Regions from separate parts of the Mesorhizobium sp. M1050 genome, predicted to be linked through region 2. Evidence: predicted binding sites of a transcription regulator. Region 2 holds the regulator's gene; the other holds the start of a gene.
What was found. The regulator PhoB, encoded in region 2, activates phosphate uptake and scavenging genes when phosphate is short. The targets are predictions, from matches to a motif close to TGTCATNNANCTGTCAT.
Positions count from the first base shown of each region.

Region 1: ugpB (sn-glycerol-3-phosphate ABC transporter substrate-binding protein UgpB) is a predicted target of PhoB. The motif match lies at 1,788-1,804, and genes of this name have one in related genera.

Region 1 covers NZ_JAMYMV010000009.1:92,581-97,707, forward strand. The annotation lists gene argH (argininosuccinate lyase) at 1-856, opposite strand, end outside; gene tlpA (thiol:disulfide interchange protein TlpA) at 892-1,581, shown strand; gene ugpB (sn-glycerol-3-phosphate ABC transporter substrate-binding protein UgpB) at 1,867-3,177, shown strand; gene ugpA (sn-glycerol-3-phosphate ABC transporter permease UgpA) at 3,364-4,248, shown strand; gene ugpE (sn-glycerol-3-phosphate ABC transporter permease UgpE) at 4,257-5,105, shown strand; gene NKH57_RS08225 (sn-glycerol-3-phosphate import ATP-binding protein UgpC) at 5,113-5,127, shown strand, end outside.
Region 2 covers NZ_JAMYMV010000046.1:16,282-21,408, forward strand. The annotation lists gene pstB (phosphate ABC transporter ATP-binding protein PstB) at 1-305, shown strand, start outside; gene phoU (phosphate signaling complex protein PhoU) at 331-1,038, shown strand; gene phoB (phosphate regulon transcriptional regulator PhoB) at 1,058-1,747, shown strand; gene eglC (endo-1,3-1,4-beta-glycanase EglC) at 2,284-3,696, shown strand; gene NKH57_RS22695 (type I secretion system permease/ATPase) at 3,761-5,127, shown strand, end outside.

The sequences.
Region 1 (5,127 bases), on a different contig from region 2:
TGATCGAGGAGCCGGTGGAAAACGAGTCCGACAGCCTGACGAAGCCGAACTGCGGCGTCGACCAGATGATGATCTCCTCGGCCAGCCGCGACAGATGCGTGGCGCAGATCGCCGCCATGCCGAGAAACTCCAACGCGAAATCGCGGTCCGAGACGCTGTCCAGCGAATTGCGCATCGGCTCGCGGAAGCCGAGCGCCTTGGCGGTCCGGTGGCGGTCGATCGGGAAGCTGGTGCCGGCAAGGGCTGCGGCACCGAGCGGGCTTTCGTCCATCCGCTCGATCGCATCGCGCACGCGCGACAGGTCACGCGAAAACATCTCGACATAGGCCATGCAGTGATGGCCGAAGGTCACCGGCTGTGCCGCCTGCATATGGGTAAAGCCCGGCATCACCGTCGCGGCATGCTCCTCGGCCCGCTCCAGCAGCGCCCTGATCAGCCCCTTCAATGCCTCGGCGACGCGAAAGCACTCGTCCTTGACCCACAGTCTCAAGTCGACCGCCACCTGGTCGTTGCGCGAGCGTGCGGTGTGCAGCCGGCCGGCGGCCGGGCCGATCAGGTCGGCAAGGCGGGCCTCGATGTTCATGTGGATGTCTTCGAGCCGGGTCGAGAACTCGAAGCTCCCGGCCTCGATCTCTTTCAGGATCGTGTTCAGCCCGAGAGCGATTTTTTCTTGATCGGCCGCTGAAATAATGTCCGTCTGCGCCAGCATCTCGCTATGGGCGATCGAGCCTTTGATGTCCTGCGCATAGAGTTTGCGGTCGAAGGAGATCGACGCGTTGATCGCTTCCATGATCGCGGCCGGACCCGAGGCAAAACGTCCGCCCCACATCTGGTTGCTGGTCTTCTTGTCGCTCATGGCTATAACCCGTGCTTCGGAGCAGTTCTGAGAAAATGGCAGACGGTAATAAATTCTTCCCGGCCCCGCGCCTGATCCTCGCCGCTTTGGTGGCGGGCGCGCTGGCCGGCGCGGTCGCGGTATATGTCAGCGAGAGCCGGTCTGGCAACAATGCACCGGCACAAGCTGCCGTCGACGACAGCAAGGATGACGTCGCCTGCGCCGCCAAGAGCGACCGCGCCAAGAAGATCGCGGCCTCGGCCACTGGTGAAGTCGCAGCGCTTTTGCCGGCCGATCCGCCGCAATCCTTGAAAAGCCTCGCCTTTAACGGTCCGGACGGCAAGCCGATGACGCTTGCCGACCTTGCCGGCAAGACGGTGCTGCTCAATCTCTGGGCGACATGGTGCGCGCCGTGCCGTGCCGAAATGCCCGCGCTCGATGCACTGCAGAAGGAAAAGGGCAGCGACGCATTTCAGGTGGTCGCCGTCAATGTCGATGCCGGCGACGATGTGAAGCCGAAGAAGTTCCTCAGCGATACCGGCGTCGCGACGCTCGGCTACTACCGGGATTCGACGATGGCGCTGTTCAACGACCTCAAGAAGCGCGGCCTGGCGCTCGGCCTTCCCGTCACCATGCTGATCGACGGCGAGGGCTGCCTGCTCGCCCATATGAACGGCCCGGCCGAATGGTCGGGGCCGGATGCCAGGAGACTGGTCGAGACGGTGCTCAAACCCGAAAGCCTTTAGAGCAACTCACCGTTTCACGGCTGCGGCGGCTGTAATCAGCTTTGTCGTGCCCGAAAGCCAGCTTGGCGGAGCCCGGTCCTGAAGACGGTTCCTGCCCTGTTCGTTGTCGCGCTAAGTCGGCTAACGCCATTGCTTTGCCGTAGTCTGTTACGGGGAGGCGAGCATTGCTTCAGGCAGAGATGAAGTTCGTCGATCTGCAACAAAACCGTTGTCTGATTGTCATGAGCGACACATATTGCCTTTGCGGGAGTGCCCCTTTCGCCAATGACAAACGGGAGATGAAACATGAAGTCCTTCGGCTTCGCGGCCGGTGTTGCCGCCGCCTTTACGCTGCTTTCCTCAACCTCCGCTTTTGCTGTCACGCAGATCAGTTGGTGGCACGCCATGACTGGCGCCAATGCTGAAGTCGTCGACAAGATCTCCAAAGATTTCAATGCCAGCCAAAGCGACTATGAGCTCGTTCCGGTGTTCAAGGGCACGTATCCCGAGACGCTGAATGCCGGCATCGCCGCCTACCGCGCCGGCCAGGCGCCCGACATTATTCAGGTGTTCGACGTCGGCACCGGCGTGATGATGGCAGCCGAAGGAGCAATCAAGCCGGCAGCCGATGTGTTGACCAGCGCTGGAATGACCTTCGACAAGAGCCAATACCTGCCAGGCATAGTCGGCTATTATTCGAAGCCGGACGGCACCATGCTGTCCTTCCCCTACAACTCTTCTTCGCCGATCCTTTATTACAACAAGGATATCTTCCAGAAGGCTGGCCTCGACGTCGACAGCCCGCCCAAGACCTGGAAGGAAGTGTGGGAAGATGCCAAGAAGATCAAGGCGAGCGGCGCGGCCACCTGCGGCTACACCTCGACCTGGCTGACCTGGATCCATCTGGAGAATTTCGCCGCCTGGAATGATGTGCCATGGGCCACCCAGCAGAATGGCTTGGCCGGCGGCGATGTCGAACTCAAGATCAATGCGCCGATTTTCGTCAATCACTTCCAGGCGCTCGCAGACCTCGCCAAGGACGGCACCTTCAAATATGGCGGGCGCACCTCCGAAGCCAAGCAGATCTTCCTTGCTGGCGAATGCGGGATCATGACCGAATCCTCCGGAGGTCTCGGCGATATCGTCAAGTCCGGGATAAATTACGGCATTGGCCAATTGCCCTACGACAGCGACGCCAAGGGCGCACCGCAGAACACGACGCCGGGCGGCGCCAGCCTGTGGGTTTTCGCGGACAAATCCGACGAGGAATACAAGGGCGTCGCGGCCTTCTTCGCCTACCTGTCGAAGACTGACGTGCAGGAATACCTGCACCAGAAGTCGGGTTACCTGCCGGTAACGCTTGCGGCCTACGAAGCGACCAAGAAATCCGGATTCTACGACAAGAACATCGGTCGCGAGACGCCGATCCTGCAGATGACGGGTAAGGCGCCGACCGACAATTCGAAGGGCGTACGTCTGCCGAATCTGCCGCAGGTGCGCGATATCCAGAACGAGGAGTTCGAGAAGATGCTCGCCGGCCAGCAAACCGCGCAGCAGGCGCTCGACAATGCGGTTACGCGTGGCAACGCCGCGATCAAGGAAGCGCTGGGGAATTAAAGCGAGCGCAAAGTCCTTGTTCCACAGCGCACCCACCGTCCTGTCAGGGATCTCCCCCGGAGGGGGAGATTTGCTGTGATCTCGCCAATTGTCGATGCTGCCGAATCTGAAACGTCCGTCAATGCCATCTTTGACAGAGAGGGGCACCATATGGTGCCACCCGACTAACCAGCCCGGAGTGGCTCCTTGACCCCTCGCGTCGTCTTTCCCAACAAGGTCCTCCCCTACCTCTTGGTGGCACCGCAACTTGCCATCACGCTCGTCTTTTTCTACTGGCCGGCCGGTCAGGCTTTCTATCAGTCCATGCTCAGGCAGGACCCGTTCGGACTGAGGACCAGGTTCGTCTGGTTTGCCAATTTCAGGAAGGTGCTTGCCGATCCAGCCTACCTCAACTCGATCAAGGTGACGGTGGTGTTTTCCCTTGCGACCGCTATCGTCGCCATGTGCGTGGCGCTCCTGCTTGCGGTTATGGCAGAGAAGGTGGTGCGCGGCAAAGGTCTCTACCGCACGCTGTTGATCTGGCCTTACGCGGTGGCGCCGGCGATTGCCGGTATGCTGTGGCTGTTCCTGTTCAACCCGTCGATCGGGTCGCTGGCTTATGTGCTGAGAAGTTTCGGCATCGCCTGGGATCCGCTGCTCAACGGCACCGATGCCATGATCCTGCTGGTGTCCGCCGCTGCCTGGAAGCAGATCAGCTATAATTTCCTGTTCTTCGTCGCCGGCCTGCAGGCGGTGCCGAAAACTCTGATCGAGGCGGCGGCCATGGACGGCGCCGGCGAGACCAAGCGCTTCTGGACCATCGTCTTTCCGCTGCTTGCGCCGACGACGTTCTTCCTGCTGGTCGTCAACACCGTCTATGCCCTGTTCGACACGTTCGGCATCGTCCACGCCGTCACTGGCGGCGGGCCGGGCAAGGCGACCGAGACGCTGGTCTACAAGGTCTACAATGACGGCTTCGTCAATCTGATCCTCGGTGACTCCGCGGCGCAGTCGGTCATCCTGATGATCATCGTCATCTCGCTCACCGCCATCCAGTTCCGCTACGTGGAACGCAAAGTCCATTACGGCTGAGGGCAGCGATGATCGGTCAGTCCTCGACTCGCATTTTCCTCGCCCATGCCGTGCTCATCCTCGGCATACTGATCGTCGCCTTTCCGATCTATTACACTTTCGTCGCCTCGACGCAGACGCTGCAAACGATCCTAAGGCCGCCATTGCCGCTCCTGCCCGGCGACCAGTTCTGGAACAACTACGCCGAGGCACTGTTCGGCGGTGTCGGCCGCATCGGCGGAGTCAGCGTTGGCAGGCTGCTGCTCAACACGACGATCATGGCGCTCGGCGTCGCGGTGGGAAAGATCTTCATCTCGATCCTGTCGGCATACGCCATCGTTTTCTTCCGATTTCCGCTGCGCATGACCTTCTTTTGGTTGATCTTCATCACCTTGATGCTTCCTGTCGAGGTACGCATCCTGCCAACCTACAAGGTGATGGTCGATCTGGGTATGATCGACACTTATGCGGGCCTGATCATCCCTTTGATCGCTTCTGCCACCGCCACACTGCTGTTTCGACAGTTTTTCATGACCATCCCAGGTGAACTCGTGGAGGCGGCGCGTGTAGACGGTGCGGGGCCATGGCGCTTCTTCTTCGATATCCTGTTGCCCTTGTCGCGGACAAACATCGCGGCGCTGTTCGTCATCCTCTTCATCTATGGCTGGACACAGTATCTATGGCCGTTGCTTGTCACCAACAGCAACAACATGAATACGATCGTCATCGCGCTCAGGAAGATGGTCTCCTTCGCCGATGCCGATACGCAATGGCACCTGGTCATGGTCACAGCGATGCTGGCCATCGTGCCGCCGATCCTGGTCGTGGTGCTGATGCAACGCTGGTTCGTTCGCGGCCTAGTCGATTCCGAAAAGTGAGAAGCTGATGGCGACCGTCGAT
Region 2 (5,127 bases):
GCCAGCAGCAGCGGCTCTGCATCGCCCGCACCGTGGCGGTGAAGCCGGAAGTCATCCTGCTCGACGAGCCCGCCTCGGCGCTCGACCCGCTGTCGACCGCCAAGATCGAGGAACTGATCGACGAGTTGCAAGCCGACTACACGATCGTCATCGTCACCCACAACATGCAGCAGGCGGCGCGCGTATCGAAGCAGACGGCCTTCATGTATCTGGGCGAGCTGGTCGAGTTCGACCGCACCGAGAAGATCTTCACGTCGCCCCGCGAGAAGCGCACGCAGGACTACATCACCGGCCGCTTCGGCTGAGCTCAGGCATACGAGGAACAGGATCATGAGCGAACACACAGTCGCTTCTTTCGACGAGGATCTCGGTCAGATCAGCAAGCTCATCAGCGACATGGGCGATCTCGCCAGCTCGATGGTCGGCGGTGCGACCAAGGCGCTCTTGAATTCCGACAACGCCTTGGCACAGCGCGTCGTCTCCGATGATGCGATCATGGACGCGCGCCAGCGCGAGCTCGACGACCGCGCAATCACGCTGATCGCCAAGCGGCAGCCGATGGCCGATGATCTGCGCCATGTCGTCGGTTCTATCCGCATGGCCGGCGATCTCGAACGCATCGGCGACCTTGCCAAGAACATCGCCAAGCGTGTCGGCACTGTCGGCCTCAGCGTCACGCCGCGCGACCTTTCGCACTCGATCGATGGAATGGCACAACTGGTGCTGATCCAGGTGCAGGGCGTCATCGAGGAATATGCGGCGCGTGACGCCGCCGCGCTGGCGAAACTGCGTGCCGACGACGAACGCATCGACGTCAAATACACCTCCGTGTTCCGCGAGCTTCTCACCTATATGATGGAAGACCCGCGCAACATCACCGCGTGCACGCATCTTTTGTTCTGCGCCAAGAACCTCGAGCGCATCGGCGACCATGTCACCAACATCGCGGAAAATGCCTATTATGTTTTGACCGGCACGCAGCTGCCGGCCAATCGTCCGAAACAGGACGAGACGACAATGTCCGCGCCCGCGGCATGACGACAGGGGTAACCAGCCGATGATCGCGCCACGCATCATGGTGGTGGAGGACGAGGAGCCGCTAGGCGTGCTGCTCCGTTACAATCTGGAGTCCGAGGGCTATCAGGTCGAGGTCGTGACGCGCGGCGACGAGGCCGAGATCCGGCTGCAGGAGAACGTGCCCGACCTTCTGGTGCTCGACTGGATGGTGCCGGCGGTCTCCGGCATCGAACTCTGCCGGCGCCTGCGAATGCGTCCCGAGACCGAGCGGCTGCCGATCATCATGCTGACCGCGCGCGGCGAGGAGAGCGATCGCGTGCGGGGCCTCTCGACCGGCGCCGACGATTATCTGGTCAAGCCGTTTTCGACACCGGAGTTCATGGCCAGGGTCAAGGCGCTGCTGCGCCGTGCCAAGCCGGAACTGCTGTCCAGCGTGCTGAAGGTCGGCGACATCGTGCTCGATCGAGAATCGCACCGGGTCTATCGCAAGAAGAGCGAGATCCGGCTCGGGCCGACCGAATTCCGCCTGCTCGAATTCATGATGCGCCATCCCGGCCGCGTGTTCTCGCGCAGCCAGCTGCTCGACAACGTCTGGGGCGAAACGATCTACATCGACGAACGCACGGTGGACGTGCATGTCGGGCGGCTGCGCAAAGCCGTCAACAACGGCCGCATGCCCGACGTCATCCGCACCATTCGGGGCGCAGGCTACTCGATCAGGGAAGACTAGCCGATAGATCGGAACCAAGGTTCAAACTTGATCAGCAGGTGGTCGCCAATGGCCACGCGATCCAGACATTCAAGCAGGCGGGATCGAAGTTTTAACTGCCCTTCGCGGTCGCGGGCTCGGCGCGTACCTTGACTGGCTGGCGATTGCCCTCCGATCTCCCAATTCGCTTTTCTGCCAGGCTGGCCGCAGGAAGCACGGCCCGTGACACGCTTTAGTTGGTCACATTGCTATCTTGCCCGCAGAACTCCGATCAAAGTCACGCGCATCAAGAAACAATTTGAACTAATATGGCTATGTGCCCGCTAGAGGATGTGGTTTCGCATAAATGCGCAATTTTATTAAAAATTTTATCCGACTAAGAGCGAGTTTCCCTCTTCTTTATTGATTGTATGTGCTCCGAATAGTCAATACGATCTTGGATCTGATGACGATTCCGCGGGAACGATCTCGTTCTTTGCAACGTTGCTTTGAAAGCGGTCGCCGGACCCTGCGCCGAATGATTTGACCAGGTCGGACACTAAGAGGAAGGATTTCTGATGAGCACGGTCTTAAACGCCAAAGGTATTCCTCTTCCCTACACCGGCGCGTCCAGTCATTGGTTCTCGGCAACCGGAGCCGGGGCCGAACTGCATGGCACCTCAGGCAACGACTCCTTCTGGGGAGACACCGGCGTCAATGTCACGATGTACGGTGGCGCCGGCGACGACTATTATCATCTCTATTCCACCAACAATAAGGCGGTCGAAGATCCCGGGGCAGGGATCGACACGATCGACACCTGGATGAGCTACAAGCTCCCCGACAATTTCGAGAACCTGGTCGTTACCGGCGCCAATCGATATGCGTTCGGAAATGCGTTGGACAACATCATCAAGGGCGGGTCGGGTCATCAGACGCTGGATGGCGGCAAGGGAAATGATGTCCTGATCGGCGGTGACGGCGCCGACACTTTCGCCATCTCCAAAGGAAATGGAAGCGATCTTATCTTCGATTTCGGTGCGACCGATGTGGTGCGCCTTAACGGCTATGACTTCACTTCGTTCGATGCCGTCCGTTCGCAGATGGTTCAGGTGGAATCGAACGTGACGCTGAACGTCGGATCTGACGAGATCCTGGTGTTCAAGAATACGACTATCGACAAGTTGCAGCCGACCCAGTTCGAACTGCCGATAGACAAGTCCGGAATGACGCTGTCCTTCTCCGACGAATTCAACACGCTGAGCCTTCGGGACGGGCAGGACGGCACCTGGAATTCCAATTTCTCGTGGGGAGCGCCGAACGGCAGCACATTGAGCAGCAATGGCGAGTTGCAATGGTATATCGACGCCAATTACGGCCCGACGAGTTCCGTCCACCCGTTCAGCGTTGAAAACGGCGTCCTCACCATCACCGCCGCGCAGGCGCCGGAGGACATCAAGCCTCTGATTAACAACTACGAATACACCTCGGGGATACTGACGACCCACGACACCTTCGCGCAAACCTACGGCTATTTCGAAATGCGGGCGGACCTGCCCGAAACGGCCGGAGCCTGGCCGGCCTTCTGGCTGCTTCCGGAAGACGGATCGTGGCCGCCGGAGCTGGACGTCGTCGAAACGCGCGGTCAGGATCCGAACACGCTTTTCATGACAGCGCACACCAATGAGACGGGAGAGCACACGAAGGTTTCGTCCACCGTGAACGTTGCGGACACTGACGGTTTCCACACCTATGGCCTGCTCTGGACAAAGGATGAGCTTGTCTGGACCTATGACGGTGTGAAGGTCGCCCAAGCGGCGACGCCGTCCGACATGCACGACCCCATGTACATACTGGCCAATCTCGCGGTGGGCGGCATTGCCGGCCAGCCTCCTGACCATCTGGCTACTCCAGCGGAGATGAAAATCGACTATATCCACGCCTATACGCTGGACCAACCCTTGGACATGGCAAGCGACCACTCGGTCTAAGCGGCGGCTTCATGTTTGAGGCCATTAGCCGTCAGGGAGCGCGGGGATGATTGGAGAGTCCAGTTTGCAGGCAGTTTTCAGGCGCGCCATCGCCGATGTCGGTGCTTTCTCGTTCCTCATCAACATCCTGCTGTTGGTGATCCCCCTCTATCTCTTGCAAGTCTATGACCGCGTCCTGCCTTCCTACAGCGTCGAGACGCTGTTCTACCTGTCGGCTATCGCGGTTCTCGCGCTCGCCTTTCTCGGTCTCCTCGATGCGGTCCGCTCCATCTACACGCAGCGCGTTGCAGCCACTGTCGACGACAGACTGGGTGCGAGGACATTCGCCGTCTCGCTTGAAGCCAAGTACGCCGGCGGCGCAGCCATGTCTCCACTGCGCGACCTTGCCTCGATATGCGCCTTCATCAGGTCACGCAGTGTGGCGGTCTTGTTTGACCTGCCGTTTGCTCCCTTCTTCCTCACCCTGCTGTACCTCATCCATCCCTTTCTGTTTTGGCTTACGCTGGCAGGGGTTGCGCTGTTGCTTGCGCTGGTCCTGGCAAATCAGCTCGCCGTCGGCAGGAATGACGCTTTGTCCGCGGAACGTTCGGCTGTCGCCAGCCTGTCGGAGCAGGCCTTTGCCCGCAACGCGGAGACGCTGCTCGCCATGGGCATGGTCCAAAACGCGGCGCGCGTCTGGGGCAGGCACGTGGCGGAGGCGCTAATTCTTCATGACCGTTCGTCCACGGCCAACGCGATCTTCAGCGGAGCATCGCGAGCGGTACGCATGATCCTTCAGCTGGCGATACTGGGCGTTGGAGCATGGCTCGTGCTGCAAGGGAAGATGACGGCAGGGATGATCTTCGCGTCTTCCCTGGTGTCGTCCCGCGCGCTGCAGCCGCTCGACCAACTGATCGGTTCATGGCGGCAGATCGTTGACGCCAGACGATCGTGGAAGCGGTTGGACAAGGCGCTTTGCGCCCATCCGGCACATGCGCGAAAACTGACCTTGCCGGATCCGTCGGGCGAAATTGTCGTGCAGGGCCTGATACTTGTCGCGCCGAACGCCACGCCCGGCACCGAACCCATCATCAAGCGACTGAACTTCCAGATCGGCGCCGGCGAAGCGGTTGCGATAATAGGTCCAAGCGGGGCCGGCAAGTCCACCCTGGCAAGATTGCTTGTCGGTGCGATCCAAGCGACCAGCGGCTGCGTCAGGATCAACGGCGCCGACCTCAGAAACTGGGACGAGAAGCAGCTTGGCCGTCATATCGGATATCTCGCTCAGGAGGTGGAGCTCTTTCCCGGATCAATCGCGGAAAATGTCGCCCGCTTTGAACCTGATGCAAGTGACGCCTCTATCGTCGAAGCGGCAAAACGTGCCCAGGCGCATGAACTGATACTGGCGCTGCGCGATGGCTACCAGACCGGAATAGGTCCGTCGGACAGAAC